One region of the Thermaerobacter sp. PB12/4term genome, then DNA from elsewhere that is predicted to be linked to it. Evidence: riboswitches for the same ligand, from Rfam matches in the RefSeq annotation. Region 1 holds a riboswitch; the other holds the start of a gene.
The links. Region 1 has a riboswitch for thiamine pyrophosphate ahead of thiD (bifunctional hydroxymethylpyrimidine kinase/phosphomethylpyrimidine kinase). Riboswitches for the same ligand answer to the same signal wherever they lie in the genome.

Region 1 (8,197 bases):
AGGTTGCGCAGGAGGCTGATGAGGAACGCCACGGTCACGGCGCCCGCCGGGCCGAACCAGGCGGCGGCCAGCACGTTGACGGCATGCTGCACCGGCGTGGCGGTGGCCACCCCCACCGGGACTCGGACCATGCCGGCCAGGACGGTGCCCAGGGCGATCAGCATGGCGGCCCGGACCAGCCGCCGGGTGCGGCCGGGGGGTGCGGTGGGCTGAGGTGCCGTCACCCCTCCTCACCGCCTTCGGCCGGCCGGCCCGGCGCATCAGCTGCCCCGGATGCGGCCTCCCAGGGGTAAAAGGAGCAGGTGGGGCCGTGGCCGCGGCCGATGGCGGGGGCATGGCGGATGGCCCCGGTGATGTAAACCTTGGCGGCTTGCAGGGCGTCCAGCACCCCGTACCCCCTGGCCAGGTAGGCGGTGATGGCGGCCGAGAAGGTGCAGCCGGTGCCGTGGGTCGAGCGGGTGGCGATGCGAGGCGCCCGCAGCAGGTGCCATTCCCGACCGTCGTAGACCACGTCCACGGCCTCGGCGGAATCTTCCGCCACGTGACCGCCCTTGACTACCACCCAGGCCGGCCCCAGCCCGTGGAGGACCTGGGCCGCCCGGCGGGCGTCGTCCAGCGTCCGGATGGGGACGCCGGCCAGTTCCTCCGCCTCGTGGCGGTTCGGCGTGATCACCGTCGCCAGCGGCAGGAGCAGCCGCCGCACCGCCTCCCGGGCCGGTTCGTCCAGGAGGGGGGCGCCGCTCTTGGCGATCATCACCGGGTCGACCACCAGGGGGAAGGGACCCAGCCGGTCCCGCCAGTAGCCGATGCGCTCGGCCACGGCCTCCACGATGGCGGTGGTGCCCAGCATGCCCGTCTTGGCGGCGTCGGTGCCGATGTCGTCCAGCACGGCGTCGATCTGGGCGGCCACCATCTCGGGGGGGACCAGGTGGACGTCCCGCACCCCCTCGGTGTTCTGGGCCGTCAGGGCGGTGATGGCCGAGGTGCCGAAGACCCGCAGAGCGTTGAAGGTCTTCAGGTCCGCCTGGATCCCCGCGCCGCCGCCGCTGTCGGAGCCGGCGATGGTCATGGCTCGGGGCGGGGGGGCCTGCGGTGGGGTGCCCGGGCCGGGCGCATGCGGGCGGGGAGCACCCGGACGGGGCGCACCGGGACGGGACTCAGCAGGGGTGGGCATGGTGGATCGCTCCCTTCCCACGGGTGGTGCGGGCTGGCGCGGGCGGGTGCCGCGGCAGGGCAGGGTGCGGCCGGCAACGAAAAGGGGCCGCGGGACGAACGCGGCCCAGGCGCCAGGAAGCGATCCAGAAGCTTCGTTGGAGCGGGACCGCACCGTTCCCTCCGGTGGCATTACCCACGTCAGGTTCGAGGGGTTCGAGCCGGTTGGCTCGTCTCAGCCGGCGTGGCGCCAGCACCCCCACGGTGCTACCATCATCTCCAGTATCCGGCCCGCGCCTGAGCAGGTCAACGGGGTGCCCGCCAGCCCTCCCGCGGAAGATCCGGCGCCAGAGATCCGGCGCCAGAGGGTGTCGGGGAAGGGACCTCGGTCCGCGGCCGGCCCGGGCCAAGGGCGGTCCCGCTTAGCGGCGGTGCCGGGCGTGGACACGAAAGCAGGGAGAAACGGGGGAACCAGCTTGCGCGAGCGATTGAAGCCGGTGGTCCGGGCGATGGCCCTGGGGCTGTTTGTGGTGATCGCCGCCCTGTGGCAGCGCCGCACGGGCGGATCGGTGGCCGGGCTGCTGGGGATGACGGTGTCCCTCGCCGGCGTCATCCTGCTGGGCGCCCTGGGGTTTGCGCGGCTCATGGGCGTGCTTGAGAGCGGCAGGCGTACCCGTGCCACCGGCGAAAGGGCCGGTCCCGCCAGCCGCCACGCGGGCGCCGCGAGCAGGGGTTCTTCGGGTGGAACGCGCTGGCCCGGGGCAAGCGAAAAGGAGCCCGCCCGCGGGAGCCTAGGCAAGGAGCGAGGTCGCCCGTGACCGCGGTGCTGGTGGCCCTGGCTGCCGGCATGGCGGCGGGGTTGAGCGGCCTCGGCAACCGGATTCCGGCGGCCTGGTGGAATGCGGCATCGCGCTGGACCCTGCGGATGCTGCTTTTCCTCATGGGCCTGCGGCTTGGCCTTGACCCGCAGGTGGGGTCCGGGCTGGCCCGGCTGGGCGGCCGGGCTGCGACCTTTGCCGTGGCCACGGCAGGAGGGGCCCTGCTGGCGGGACTGCTCGGTTGGGCGCTGGGGGCCGCCTTCCGCGCCCGCACCGCCTCGCGCCGGTCCGGCCGGGCCGGCGCCGAGCCCGGTGAGGTGCGCAGTCGAACCCGGCCCCGTCCCTTCGAGCGCTCTGGGAAGGCGGCGGGCCCGCACCTGATCCCTCCGGATCGCGCCGCCCAGGGGAGTCTCGCCCCCGAGGGAAAGACCGCTCGGCAGGACCCGATCCGTCGCGATCCCGGCGCCGCGGGGCAGGCCGCGGCCGCCGCGGACCCTGGCCGACCCGGCGAAGCCCTGCGCCTCAGCGCGGCAGCCGTCCTGGCGGTCGTGGGCGGGTGGCTGGCGGGGGGCGGGTTCGTCCACTGGGCGGGCGGCCTGGTGGACGGCGGTGCCGGGGCGGCGATGGCCGAGGGGACGGCAGCGATGGCCGGTGGGAAGGCGGCCATGGCCGGAGAAACGGCGGCGATGGCCGCCGGGGCGGCCGCGTCGCCCCAGCTGGTGGCCACCGCCGGGCGGCTGGCGACGGCCGGTTCCGGATACGCCCTGATCCTGCTCATGGTGCTCTACGGCTGCGAGTTCGGACGCCAGTGGCCGGCCACCCGGGAGAGCCTCCGGGCCGTTCGGGGGAAGGCCCTCCTGCTGCCCCTCCTGGGCGGGATGGGCAGCCTGGCCGGGGGCTGGCTGGCGGGCCGGCTGACCGGCGAGCCGCCCGCCCTGGCCCTGGCCGTGGCGGCCGCCTTTGGCTGGTACAGCATGGCAGGGGTACTGGTGGCCCAGCTGTGGGGACCGGCCGCCGGCGCCTTAGCCTTCCTGGCCAACGTGCTGCGGGAGCTTTTGACGGTGGTGGCGGTGCCCTTTCTGGCGCGCCTGGCAGGCCGGCGGAGCTGGCTCGCCGTCCTGCCGGGCGGCGCCACCACCATGGACACCACCCTGCCCATCATCGCCGCGGCGGCGCGGGATGCGGGCACCACGGCCCTGGCCTTCGTCCACGGGCTCATCCTCACCCTGCTGGCCCCCGCCCTGATCAGCTGGCTGGCGGGCTTTTAAGCCCTTGCCGGTCAAGGCCCCTGTTTTCAGTTTCCAGCGCCACCCACCCCCCGGTCCGGGACCCCGTTTGTCGGGTCCCCCGCTTGTCGGGGACCCCGTTGCCCAGCTTTTCCCTTACTCCGTTGCGCCCTCCGTGACACCTGCCCGGGGCATGCGACATACGCCTATCGGGGAACCCCAAACGGGGGGGCGAACAAGGACCATGGCGCTGGACGTTGGCCAACTGCTGGCAGGGCTGCGTTTTCATCTGACGGGTGATCCCCTTCCCCCACGGGTCGGTGAGATCCGCTCCCACTCCGCTCGGGTGGAACCCGGCGACCTGTTCGTCGCCATCCCCGGCCGCCGCCATGACGGCGCCGCCTTCGCCGGAGAGGCACTGCGCCGCGGCGCGCGGGTGGTGATGGCCCAACAGCCCCCGGCCCAGACGCTGCCTCCCGGTGTCAGCTGGCTTGAGGTGCCCTGTGCCCGCTCGGCCCTCTCTCGCCTGGCGGCCAATCGCTACGGCCACCCGTCCCGCCAGCTGGTGGTGGTGGGCGTCACCGGGACCACCGGCAAGACGACCACCACCCTGCTGCTCTACCACCTTTTGAGCGCCGCGGGGATCCCGACGGGCCTTATCGGGTCGCTGGAGGTGCGCGCCGGCGGCCACCGTGGCCCCGGCAACCTGACCACTCCCGACCCCCTCGACCTGCACCGCTACCTGCGGGCCATGGTCGACGCCGGCTGTCGGGTGGCGGTGATGGAGGTCTCATCCCAGGGCGTCGACCAGCGACGGGTCGACGACGTGGCCTTCGATCTGGGCGTGGTGACCAATCTGGCCCCCCTGGAGCACCTGGAATACCACCCCACCTACGAGCACTACGCCGCGGCCAAGGGGCGGTTCGTCGCCATGGTCCCGCCCGACGGCGGGATGCTGATGCACGAGGGGGAGGCCGCCTTGCGCCTCGGTCCTTATGCCCAGGCGCCGGTGGTCCTGTTTGGGCGCGGGCCCGAGAGCGCCCTACGCCTTATGGAGGAAAGAGTCGCTGCGGCCGATTCCCCGTTCCCTAGCCAAGGGCCGTCCGCCCTCTGGACGAACCGGCTGCGCCTGCGGCTGCCGTCGGCTTGGCCGCCGGGGCCCACCGGGCGCCTAGGGCAGGTTCTGACTGGCCTGGTTCCTTGGCCGGCTGGTTGGCTCCACGCTGCCGATGGGCATAGCGTGGCGTCGGATCTCGAGGTGTGGTTGAAGACGCAGATGCTGGGCCCCCACCACGCCTTGAACGCCGTGGCGGCGGTGGGAGCGGCCCTGTGGCTTGGCCTAGGCCTCGCCCTGGTGGCGCGCGCCTTGTCCTCTTTCGCTGCACCGCGACGCCGTACCCAAGTCTTGATGCGTCAACCCTTCACCGTGATCGACGATACGGTCGGCCGACCGGATAGCCTGGCCGCCTGTTTTGCCGTTGCGGCCCAGATCCCCCACCGCCGAATGGCCGTGGTCTACGCGGTCCGGGGCGGTCGGGGTGAGGCGATCAACTACGCCAACGGGTTGCAGCTGGCCTGCGAGGCCCGGCGGTTTAAAGCCACGGTTGTCGTCACGGCCAGCGCTGGAGACACGTCGGCCCGGGACATGGTGCGGCCGGCCGAATGGGAAGCATGCCTGGCCGGACTTAAGGCGGGCGGTCTCGAGCGGCCCCAGGTCTCCACCTTTGCCCGGCTGGGGGATGCGGTGGCGGCGGCCGTGTCCCGGCTGGGTGAAGGGGATCTGCTTTTGCTTCTCGGAGCCCAGGGGATGGACGCGGGCGCCTTCTACCTGAAACAGATTCTCAAGGAAACCCGTCGAGTTTCCTGGGCGGGTCCAGCCCAACCCTCCGGTTCCAGCCAGGACGGACTTGGCTCCGCGGCCAGGGCCGGGGCGCCGGTCGTCACCCATCCCGCGGCAAATCATGCCCGAAGCGACCGCCTCCCCGCCCCCCTGACCGCCGCTGGGGCGGTGGCGGGCTCAGCGGGCGCCCTTGGGATCAGGTCCTTCGACCCCGTTCGTCCCGTGTTGACACCGGAGCCCCTTGCTGCCCACCGACTGGAAACCCGTCCGGAGTGCGGAGCCGACGTCCCCATCTCCCCGTCCTTGCCGTCCCCTACGCGATCGGGCACCGCGGCCGGCGAGCCGGGTGGTCTTTCCCCGCCAGGGGGCGGTCTCTGACCGGGCGCTGTGTTATGATAAATCGCTAGCCGGACGGCACAGCCCGGTGCTGGGCGTTGCCGGCCGCGCCGAGGCCAAGGATCGTCCGCCGTCAGCAGGCGGCGAGCCACCGCGAGCCACCGGGGAGCGAGGCGAACCCCATGGACCGAGACGACCGGCCCGATGATGCCGGGCCGTCCCATGACCACCTCCACGCCGAGGAGGGCGAATCGCCCCAGCCGACGGGGCCCGGAGAGTCCCCAGAGGAGGGTCGTCGGCTGCCCCGCCAGGGCTATTCCCGACCGCGGCGCGACCATCCGTACGATGCTAAGGTCCTGAGCGACCTGGCCCAGGTGTTCATGGAGACCACCCTGCGCGAAGACGGTACCGTCATCTGCCCGGACCGGCGCGAAGCCCTAGCCCTGGCTGAGCAGGTGCTGGACATCCTCTACTACTCCGGCTTTTACAACGCGGCGGATGTGGCGGGGTTGCGCTTTCACCTGTATCCGCGGCTTGACGCCGACGGCCAACCCGATCTCATCTACGCCAATACTTGGATGGACGGCCGCTGGATGGAGATTGCCGTCATCGAGGTGCCGCGGCCCAACGCCCGCCCACCGGAGGACGGCGCTCCTGCGCCGCCGGGCCGGGTTACCGTCCGTCCCGGGCTGTCAGAACCCGGCCGCAACGGGCGGGTGCCGACGGGCCTGGGGGGCCTTCGGCAGCCGGACTGAGGCCTGCCAGAGCCAGCGGCCGCGGAGGCCTGAGGCTGCCACGGCTGCCACCGTCGGTCGCTCAACCGCCCCCCGGTCCGCCGACGAGCAGCGAGCCTGACGCCTGGGGTGTTATAAACCACAAGGCCGGCGCCTGCGCCCCGATGGGGCGGCTCGGGCGGGGTAGGCGACGCAGGGGCTTACGCTGGAAGCGGGTCTTGCACCCCGAATTTGCATTAATACAAAACTGTTGTTGGAGGGAAAACACGCTAGCCTGGTGCCGGCAAACCCGCCCCCCTTCGTCCTGAACCCCGGTCAACGGCCGTACCGGGTCCGCCCGGACGCGGGGGTTGGAAGGGCGGGCGAGCCCACCGAGGGGGATGGGGATGGGACCCGAGGAGACGGTAGCGGTGACCTCGAGACAGGAAAATGGAGGGATGGCCACGGGGCAGGAGAACGCGGCGGCGGCCGCCGTGGACCTACGGAATCTCTACGTGGCGTATGACCACCGGCCCGTCCTGCGGGGCGTCCGGCTGACGGTACCAGCGGGCTTACTGGTGGCCTTCGTGGGACCCAATGGGGCCGGGAAATCGACCCTCTTCAAGGCGATTCTCGGGCTGGTGCGGCCGGCCGCGGGCACGGTGCGGATCTTCGGTCAGCCGGTGGAGCGCCAGCGGCGCCGGATCGCCTACGTGCCCCAGCGGGAGCTGATCGACTGGGATTTTCCGGCCACGGTGGCCGACGTGGTGATGATGGGGCGGGTGCCGCGCCTGGGCTGGTTGCGGCGCCCGGCGCCGGAGGACCACCGCCGGGTCGAAGAAGCACTAGAGGAGGTGGGCATGGCGGCCTACGCCCGGCGCCCCCTGGCGGCCCTTTCGGGCGGCCAGCAGCAGCGGGTCTTCATCGCCCGGGCTCTGGCCCAGGATGCCGACCTGATCCTGCTGGACGAACCCTATGCCGGTGTGGATGCCGCCACCCAGGAGGTGGTGCGGCGGCTTCTCGCCCGGCTGCGAGATGGGGGCAAGACGATCCTGGTGGTGGACCACGATCTTTCGGGCATCGATCACTACGACCGCGTGGCGCTGATCAACGGCCGGGTCATCGCCTTCGGCCCGCCGGCGGAGGTCATGACGGCCGAGCGGCTGCGGGAGACCTACGGCGGCCGCCTGACCTATCTCGACAGCGTGGCCCTGCCGCTTTCGGGAGGGGTGCGGCCATGACGGGGGAACCGGGCTGGCTGGCCATCCTGGTGGAACCGCTGCGCTACCCCTTCATGGTGCGGGCCCTGCTGGCCGGGGTGCTGGTGGCCGTGGCCGGGGCCGTGACGGGCAGCTTCCTCCTCGTGCGGCGCTGGTCGCTGCTGGGCGATGCCATCTCCCACTCCGTGCTGCCGGGCGTGGCCATCGCCTACCTGCTGGGCTGGCCTTATTTCACCGGTGCCCTGGCCAGCGCCCTGCTCACAGCAGCCGGCATCGGCTTTCTTGAGCGCAACACCCGCCTCAAGTCCGACGCCGCTACGGGCCTGCTCTTCCTCGGCGCCTTTGCCCTGGGGCTGGCCATCCTCAGCCGTGCCCGCAGCAGCGTGGACGTGTTCCACATCCTGTTCGGCAACGTCCTGGGGGTAGCCCGCGCGGACCTGGTGCTGATGGCCGCGGTGGCGGCGGTGGCCGCCGGGCTGGTGGTGCTCCTCTTCAAGGAGCTGCAGCTGTGGGCTTTCGATCCCGTCACCGCGGAGGTGGCGGGATTGCCCGTCCGCACCCTTCACTACCTGATGATGGTGCTGGTGTCGGCCACGCTGGTGGCGGCGCTGCAGGCTGTGGGGGTGGTGCTGGCCCTGGCCATGCTGGTCACCCCGCCCGCCACCGCCTACCTGCTGACCCGGCGCTTCCCGGCCCTGATCGGCCTGGCGGTGGTGCTAGGCGCGGTGTCGGCGGTGACCGGCCTGTACCTTTCCTTCTATCTCAACGTGGCGTCGGGCCCGGCCATGGTGCTGGTGGCCATGGCCGGATTCGCGCTGGCCCTGGCCCTGGCCCCCGAGCAGGGCTTGTTGGCCCGGGCGCTGGAGCGGCGGCGCATGGCTCGGGTGGTGGC
Region 2 (8,197 bases), 750 kb from region 1:
GGGGCCGGGGCTCGACTTAAAGCAACCCCGCGCCCGCCCCGCGGCCGGCCGCCTCCGCCGCCAGCTCGATGAGGCCGCGGGCCATGGACCCGAAGCTGGCAAAACGGGGGTCCTGGGTCTGCCCCGCCCTCCACCGGTAGTAGATCTGCTGAAGGATGACGGCCAGCTTGAAGTAGGCGAAGACCAGATACCAGCCGATGCCGCTCACGTCGCGGCCGGTGCGCAGGGCGTACCGGTGGACGAACTCGCCGCGCCGCAGAAAACCCGGGCAGGTGGTCACCGTAGGCAGGCCGTTGCGCAGGACCTCGGGATCGTCGGGGTGGACCCAGTAGCTCAGGCTGACACCCAGGTCGAACAGGGGATCCCCGACCGTGGCCATCTCCCAGTCCAGCACCGCCACCACCCTGTCGAGGGACGGGTCGAGGATCATGTTGTTCAGCTTGAAGTCGTTGTGGATCAGGGCGGTGCCCGCCGGCTCGGGAACCCGTTCCTCCAGCCAGGGCAGCAGGTACGCCAGGGCGGGGATGGGTTCCGTCTCCACCCGCCGCCAGCGGCCGGCCCAGCCCTCCAGTTGCCGGCGGACGAACCCCTCCGGCCGCCCCAACCCCGACAGCCCCGCCTGTCGGTAGTCCACGGCATGGAGATCGGCCAGGGTGTCCACCACCCGCTGGGCGATGCGGCGGCAGGTTTCGGGAGGCGGGGTCCGACCGCCGGGGAACTGGTCGTCGACCACCACGCCGGGCCGGTATTCCATCACATAGAAAGGCGCCCCCAGCACGGAGGGGTCGGGACAGACGGCCAGCGGCCGCGGGGCCAGGGGGAAGACGGGGTGCAGGTGGTGCAGGATGGTGGCCTCCCGCACCATGTCGTGGGCCCGGGGCGGCAGCGGGCCGAAGGGCGGCCGGCGCAGCACGGCCTGCCAATCCCCGGCCCGCAACCAGTAGGTCAGATTGGACGCCCCTGCGGGGAACTGCCGTACTTCCACAGGAGGTCCCGGAAACGCGGGCACCTCCCGCTCCAGGAACGCCGTCACCGCATCCAGGTCCAGTTCCTCTCCCGGCCGCACGGGAATGGTGCCGGGCGGGAACCCATCCCCACCCGGACCGGCCAGGCGCTGGCTTTCCGGCTGGCTCATGGCTGGCCTCCCAATTCCTTGAAGATCCGCCGGGCCACCACCACCCGGTGGACCTCATCGGGGCCGTCATAGATGCGGGCCGCCCGCGCCTCGCGGTAGAACAGCTCCAGGGGCGTGTCCCGGGAATAGCCCAGGGCTCCGTGCACCTGCAGGGCGCGGTCCACCACGCGGTGGAGGACCTGGGCCCCGAAGAACTTGATCAGCGAGATCTCCTTGCGGGCATCGAGCCCCTGATCCATGCGCCAGGCCGCATACAGGGTCAAGAGGCGTGCCGCCTGGATCTCGGCGTAGGAGTCGGCCACGAAGTTCTGGATGGTCTGGAACTCTGCCAGCTTCTGGCCGCGGGTCTCCCGGGTCAGGGCCCGCCGCACCATCAGCTCGAAGCTGCGGTTCATCACGCCGATCCAGCGCATGGCATGGGTGATCCGCCCGGGGCCCAGGCGGGCCTGGGCGATGCGGAAGCCCTCTCCCACGGGCCCCAGGGTGTTCTCCACGGGCACGCGGCAGTCCTCGAGGACGATCTCGTCGTGGGTGCCCAGGCCACCCCCATCGTCCATCACGGGGATCTGGCGGACGATGCGGAAGCCAGGCGTGTCCGTAGGCACGATGATCATGGTGGCCCGCTGGTGGGGCGGCGCGCCGGGGTCGGTGACGGCCATGACGATGGCAAAGGCCGACCGGGAGGCGTTGGTGATGAACCACTTGTGGCCGTTGATCACCCAGTGGTCGCCGTCGCGCACCGCCCGGGTCCGGATGGTGGTGGGATCGGAACCCGACACCTCCGGTTCGGTCATGGCGAAGCAGCTATCGATCTCGCCGGCCAGGTTGGGCTTGAGGAACCGTTCCTTCTGCTCGGGCGTGCCGAACATCCAGAGGATCTCCTGGTTGCCGGTGTCCGGGGCGCTGGTTCCGAAGGCCCGCGGCGCCAGGGGGCTCCGCCCCAGGATCTCGTTCATCAGCGCCAGGGTCACCATGCCCATGCCCAGGCCCCCGGCCTCCCTGGGCATGTGGGGGGCCCAGAGCCCCGCCTCCTTCACCGCCTGCTGGATGGCCTTCATGCGCTCTTCGGGCAGCGTGCCGGTCCGGAAGAACTCGGCCTCGGCCGGGTAGACGTGCTCGTCCATGATGGCGCGGGTGCGTTCCAGGACGGCTTCCTGCTCGGGGGTCGGCCGGAAATCGTACACGAGCATCACCCCGGTGGCGCTTCGCGCAGCGGGCCCTCGCCCGAACCGCCGCCTTCCGGCGGGCGGGCCGCCCGGCGGTAGGAGTTGGCTTCGCTGCCGAGAAGGAAATACCTGCATGCCCGGCGCCGGCCGGGTGGCGGCCCGTCTCCGGCCGCCCGGCCGGGTGGAAGGAGGCGGCCGTCACGTGGGCGTTCTCGATCGTTTCCGGCTGGACGGGAAAGTGGCCCTGGTCACCGGAGGCAGCCGCGGCCTGGGCCTTCAGATCGCCCAGGGTCTGGGGGAGGCCGGGGCGGCCGTGGCGATCACGGCCCGCAAGGAGGAGGGCCTGCGCGAAGCGGAGGAGCAGCTGCGCTCCCAGGGGATCCGGTGCCTGGCCCTGCGCTGCGACGTGACCGACTACGACCAGGTGGTGGCCACCGTCAACCAGGTGGTCGAAGCCCTGGGTGGCCTGGACATCCTGGTCAACAACGCGGGGGCCACCTGGGGCGCCCCCCTGTTCGAGATCCCCCTGGAAGCCTGGGACAAGGTGATCCGGACGAACCTGCACGGCACCTTCTACATGAGCCGCGAGGCGGCCCGGGTGATGGTGGACCGGGGCCGGGGAGGCCGGATCATCAACGTCGCCTCGGTGGCAGGCCTGCGGGGCAGCGACCCGCGGGTGATGCAGACCCTGCCCTACAACACCTCCAAGGCCGGGGTGATCAACTTCACCCGCGACCTGGCGGCCAAGCTGGCGGAATACGGCATCACGGTGAACTGCATCGCGCCCGGGTTCTTCCCGACCAAGATGACCCGGGGCATCCTGGCCCAGTACCGGCCCCTCATCGAGCAGTCCGTTCCCCTGCGGCGGCTGGGCGGCGAGCGGGACCTGCAGGGCGCGGTGCTGCTGTTCGCGTCCGAGGCCGGGTCCTACATCACGGGCCAGGTCCTGGCCATCGACGGGGGGATCACGGCCGTCTGAGGGCGCGGGCGGCCGGCGGCGGCCGGGCCTGAAAGCCCGGTGGGCGGGGGGGCCCGGGCGGCGTCCCCGGCGGCGGGTGGCACGCACCGCCGGCACCGCCCGGGAGGGGCACGGCCGCGAGGACGCGGGCCAAGGAACACGGGCCCGGAGGGCCGGGACCGCTCCAGACCGCCCGCCCCCACTTCCCGTCCCGGCCCGGAGCCTGGCCGCCGTTGACGCCCGCCGTGCCCGGGCCTATGATCAGGGTGAACAAGACCATCGGGAAGTCGGTACCGGGGGTGCCCTCACGGGCTGAGAAGCGCCGGGAGCCGGGACGCGGCACCGCGCTACCCTTCGGACTCGATCCGGGTCATACCGGCGTGAGGAAGGTACCGCATGACCGCCTGGGGCGGCTTCACGCGACCCACCTCCAGCCGGGGGTGGGTTTTCTTTCCTCTGCCTCCCGCCGGACCGGAACGGGCAGGTTCTCCCTGCCATCCCGGCCGGGGGGTGCGCCTCGCCGGCCCCGCGAGCCCCCGGTTCCGTCCCGGAACCGCAAGGGGGGCTCGCCATGGCCGGTTCGTCCCGTCACCTGCAGTTCCGCGAGATCGTGATCCTCACGTTCATCGCGGCCGCCTGTTCCGTGGTGTTCATCAACGCCTGGGGGTTGTGGTCGCTGGCCCAGGCCGTCCATCCCGTCCTGGCCGAAACCACCTACGGCATCTGGTTTGTCGCCAGCACCCTGGCCGCCTACATCATCCAGAAGCCGGGGGTGGCCTTCGTGGCGGAGCTGGCTGCGGCCGCGGGCGAGCTGGTCCTGGGCAGCCCGGACGTGCTCTGGGTGCTGCTGTACGGTGGGCTGCAGGGGCTGGGGGCCGAGGCGGCCTTCGCCCTGCTCCGCTACCGGCGGTTCGACCTGCCGGTGCTGGCGCTGTCCGGCGCCCTGGCCGCCGTCGCCAGCATCCCGCTGGATGCCGTCACGGGGTACTTCACCGGCATGCAGCCGGGCGTGCTGGCGGGCGCGGTGGCCGTACGGCTGCTCAGCGGCGCCGTGGTGGCCGGTGTCTTCACCAAGGTGCTGGTCGACGGCCTGGCCCGCACCGGGGCCCTCAACGGCTTTGCCGTGGTGAGGAACCGGCGGGACCGGGGCGCAGGGCTGGCGGGCTGAGATGGGGCGGCATGCGGTGCGGTCGGGCGCCCCGGCGGGCCCGGCGGCCAACCCCCCAGCGGCCACCCCTGGGCCGGCCGGCGGCTCGACCCCGAACCCGGTGTCCCCGGGCCAGGGGCTGCCGGAGCCGTCGCGGGCGGCGGCTGCCTGCCGCGATCTGACCATCCGCTACCCGGACCGGCGCGACCCGGCCCTGCGGGGCGTGAGCCTGTCCATACCCGCCGGGCAACGGGTGCTGCTCCTGGGCCCCAGCGGCTCCGGTAAGAGCACCCTGGCGCTGGCCCTGGCCGGGTTGATCCCGGCCGTGGTGGAGGCCGAGGTGAAGGGGATCCTGGAACCGGCGCGGCAGGCCGGCGTGCTCTTCCAGGACCCCGAGGCCCAGTTCTGCCTGTTCACCGTGGACGAAGAGGTGGCGTTCGGCCTCGAGAACCGGTGCGTGCCGCCGGCGGCCATGCCGGCCCGGGTGGCCCGGGCGCTGGCGGCCACGGGCCTCGACGTTCCCTTCGGGCACCCGATCCACGCCCTCTCGGGCGGGCAGAAGCAGCGCCTGGCCCTGGCGGCAGTGCTGGCGCTGGAGCCGGACATGCTCATCCTGGATGAGCCCACGGCCCAGCTGGATCCGGCAGGGCGGGCCCTGGTGCTGGAAAACCTCTACGGCCTGGGGCGGCAGGTCACCGTCCTGGTGGTCGAGCACAACCTGGACGGGGTGGTGGACTGGGTCGACCGCGTGGTGCTGCTCGGCCCCTCGGGCACCCTCCTGGCCGACGGCCCGCCGGACCGGGTCCTGGCTGAGCAGCGGGCCGCCCTGGACGCCTTCGGCATCTGGCGGCCCCGCTCCTGGGGCCCCTTCTGGGTACCCCAGGTAGAGGCGTTCCGCCGGTCCGCGCCGCCCGCCGCCCTACCCGGTGCCGCCTCCGGCCGGGCGTCCGGCCCGGCGCCGGCGGGAACGGAGTGGACCGGCGCGGGCGAGCAGTCCCTGGGCGCCCCAGCCATCGCACCGCAGGCGGAGGTGCCTTCCAGTCTGGACGGGGCAGCCTCCCCAGGCTCTGGCCCAGGCTCCGCGGGGGCGGCGGCCGGCTTCCCCGGAGCGAGGAACGGGCCCGGCGCGCTCCCGGGCCGGTCCGCCCTGCCCCTGGTGCGGATGGAGGGCGTCACCGCAGCCCACGGCTCGCGCACCGTCTGGTCGGGGGTCAGCCTGACCCTCCGGCCGGGGGAGTGGGTGGCCGTACTGGGCGCCAACGGCAGCGGCAAGTCGACCTTCCTGCAGGTGGCCGCGGGCCTGCAACCGCCCGCCGCCGGCCGGGTCGTCCACGGGCCGGCCCTCAAGGGGCGGCCCGGCGAGACCGCCCGGATCGGCTTCGTGTTCCAGAACCCCGAGCACCAGTTCGTCACGGACACCGTGCACGACGAGATCGCCCTGGGCGGGCGGCTCGCAGGTGTGCCGGAGGCGGAGCTGGCAGCCCGGGTGAAGGCCCTGATCCAGCGATTCGGGCTGGAGGGGCTGGAGGCCGTTCATCCCTACACCCTCTCCCAGGGCCAGAAGCGGCGCCTCAGCGTGGCCAGCATGCTGGTGGTGCCGCGGCCGCTGCTTTTCCTGGACGAACCCACCTTCGGCCAGGACGCCCGCACGGCGGCCGCCCTCCTAGGGGAACTCATGGAAGTGTACCGGCAGGGAACCACCCTGGTCATGGCCACCCACGACCTGGAGCTGGCGCTGGCCGTGGCGACCCGGGTGCTGGTCTTCGGCCAGGGCCGGCTGCTCTATGACGGCCCGCCGGCAGGCCTGGCGGACGACCCGGCCGCGGCGGCCGCCGCCGGGCTGAGGGGCCTGGCGGGCCCGGGGACGGTTCCCGGCGACGGGGTGGCGCCCCCGGGACGGCCGCCGGCCTGCCCAGGCCGGCGCGCGGCGGCAGGCTCCGGCCCGTCCCGGGCGGATCGACCTTCGCCGGGGGGCCCGCCGGCGGGGTCGCCGGAACCCGGGCCGGCGGAGGCCGGCGCAGGGACCCCGGGCGCGCTGCCCGGGGCCGGTGGGCGGTCCTGGCTGGGGCGGGTTCATCCGGCGTGGAAGCTGGCGGCCCACCTGGCTGCTGCCGCCCTGGTGCTGGCGACGGGCGATCCGGCGGCGCTGGCCCTGCTGCTGGCGGTGCCCTTGCTGCTGGGCTGGATTCTGGGCGGGCTGGGACTCCGGCGCTGGCTGGTGTCCATGGCGCCCTTCGTCCTGGTGGCCGCCACCCGCATCTGGACGCTGGGCGCCTTCGGCCGAGGCGAGCACGTGGTGGGGCAGGTGCTCTGGTACCGGTTCACGGCCGAGGGACTGGAACACGGGCTGGTGGTGGGCCTGCGCCTGCTCACCCTGGGTGCCCTGGGCGTGCTCTACGCCCGTACCACCGGCCTCAGCGAGCTGGTGCTGGGCCTGGTCCAGCAGTGGCGGCTGAGCCCCCGCTGGGCTTACGGCCTCCTGGCGGCCCTGCGCTTCGTGCCGCTGTTTCAGGAAGAGCTCGGCCGGGTGCGCCAGGCCTTCCGGGTACGGGGCCTGCTCGAGCGGGGTCCCGCCGGGCGCCTGCGGGCCCTCTATCGGTATAGCCTGGCTCTGCTGGTCCACGCCATCCGCACGGCCGAGGTAGTGGCCGTGGCCCTCCAGGCCCGGGGCTTCGACGGCAGCCGCCACCGCACGTACTATCGCACCCTGCCGGCAGGGTGGCGGGAAGCGGGGTACGCCGCCCTGCTACTGGGAGCCGGTGTGGCGGCCTTGATGGCCGCCCGCGGGCTGCAAGGGAGCTTGCCGTAGGGACGGGAGCTTGTCACAGGGGGGATGGGCTTTGATGAACCGGCGCAACGGGCAGCAAGGGAAAGGGCAGGGTCCCGGAGGGGGTCCGGGTCAGCCGCCGTCGGGCCCGCCATCAGGCCGCCAGCAAGAGCGCGCCGGCGTGGAGCAGGGTGCCGGCGAGCCCGCAGGCCTGGCGGCCGAGCTCTGGCGCCAGAACCAGGACCTGGCTGCCGGCTGCCTGGACCATCCCTTCGTCCAGGGCATCGCCCGGGGCGACCTGCCCCGCAGCAAGTTCATCTGGTACGTGGGCCAGGACGCGACCTACCTGGAGTCCTTTGCCCGCGCCTATGCCCTGGCCATCGCCAAGGCGCCGGACCGGGAGACCATGGTGACCTTTCACCGCTTGCTGCAGGGCGTGCTGCAGGAGCTGCGGCTGCACCACGGCTACGCCGCCCGCTGGGGAGCCGTCCTCCATCCCGAACCCTCCCTCGCCACCCGGGCCTACACCGGTTTCCTGCTGGACGTGGCCTGGTCCCGGGGCGTGGGGGCTATCGCGGCGGCCATGACCCCCTGCATGCGGCTCTATGCCTTCCTCGGCCGGTCCCTCCTGGGCCGGGTCGCACCCGGCAACCCGTACCGGGAATGGGTGGAAACCTACGGCAGCCCGGATTTCGCGGCGCTGGCCGCGCAGCTGGAGGGAGTTCTCAACCGGTGGCACGGTGAAGCGGGCGGCCCGGCCGGGGTGGCCCCCCTCTACCGCACGGCCATGGAGCTGGAACGGGCCTTCTTCGATGCGGCCTGGCACGCCGGCTAGCGGCCTGGCGGGCCGGCCGGGCGTTGCCGGGCTGCGCCTGGCGCGCCGGGGGCAGGCGGTGAGGCGGAGCGGGGCCCATCGCCTGCTCCTCACCGCCCCTCTTCGCCCAGCACCAGTTCCAGCAGCACCAGCTCGGGTCGGCAGAGCAGCCGGATCCAGGGGCGGGGGGTGCCCAGGCCCGCGGCGATG

Region 2: it holds a riboswitch for thiamine pyrophosphate, as region 1 does, so the genes downstream of both, DYI95_RS06595 (ECF transporter S component) here and thiD (bifunctional hydroxymethylpyrimidine kinase/phosphomethylpyrimidine kinase) in region 1, are expected to answer to the same signal.

Annotation. Positions count from the first base shown of each region.
Region 1 covers NZ_CP048407.1:2,331,065-2,339,261, reverse strand. Annotated here, with positions in the region: gene thiW (energy coupling factor transporter S component ThiW) at 1-224, opposite strand, end outside; gene thiD (bifunctional hydroxymethylpyrimidine kinase/phosphomethylpyrimidine kinase) at 221-1,174, opposite strand; TPP riboswitch at 1,314-1,423, opposite strand; gene DYI95_RS09775 (hypothetical protein) at 1,629-1,970, shown strand; gene DYI95_RS09770 (lysine exporter LysO family protein) at 1,967-3,238, shown strand; gene DYI95_RS09765 (Mur ligase family protein) at 3,441-5,414, shown strand; gene DYI95_RS09760 (hypothetical protein) at 5,555-6,127, shown strand; gene DYI95_RS09755 (metal ABC transporter ATP-binding protein) at 6,544-7,326, shown strand; gene DYI95_RS09750 (metal ABC transporter permease) at 7,323-8,197, shown strand, end outside.
Region 2 covers NZ_CP048407.1:1,584,750-1,592,946, reverse strand. Annotated here, with positions in the region: gene DYI95_RS06610 (phosphotransferase family protein) at 17-1,135, opposite strand; gene DYI95_RS06605 (acyl-CoA dehydrogenase family protein) at 1,132-2,325, opposite strand; gene DYI95_RS06600 (SDR family oxidoreductase) at 2,504-3,280, shown strand; TPP riboswitch at 3,545-3,664, shown strand; gene DYI95_RS06595 (ECF transporter S component) at 3,831-4,427, shown strand; gene DYI95_RS13085 (ATP-binding cassette domain-containing protein) at 4,444-7,215, shown strand; gene DYI95_RS06585 (TenA family protein) at 7,355-8,008, shown strand; gene DYI95_RS06580 (metallophosphoesterase) at 8,098-8,197, opposite strand, start outside.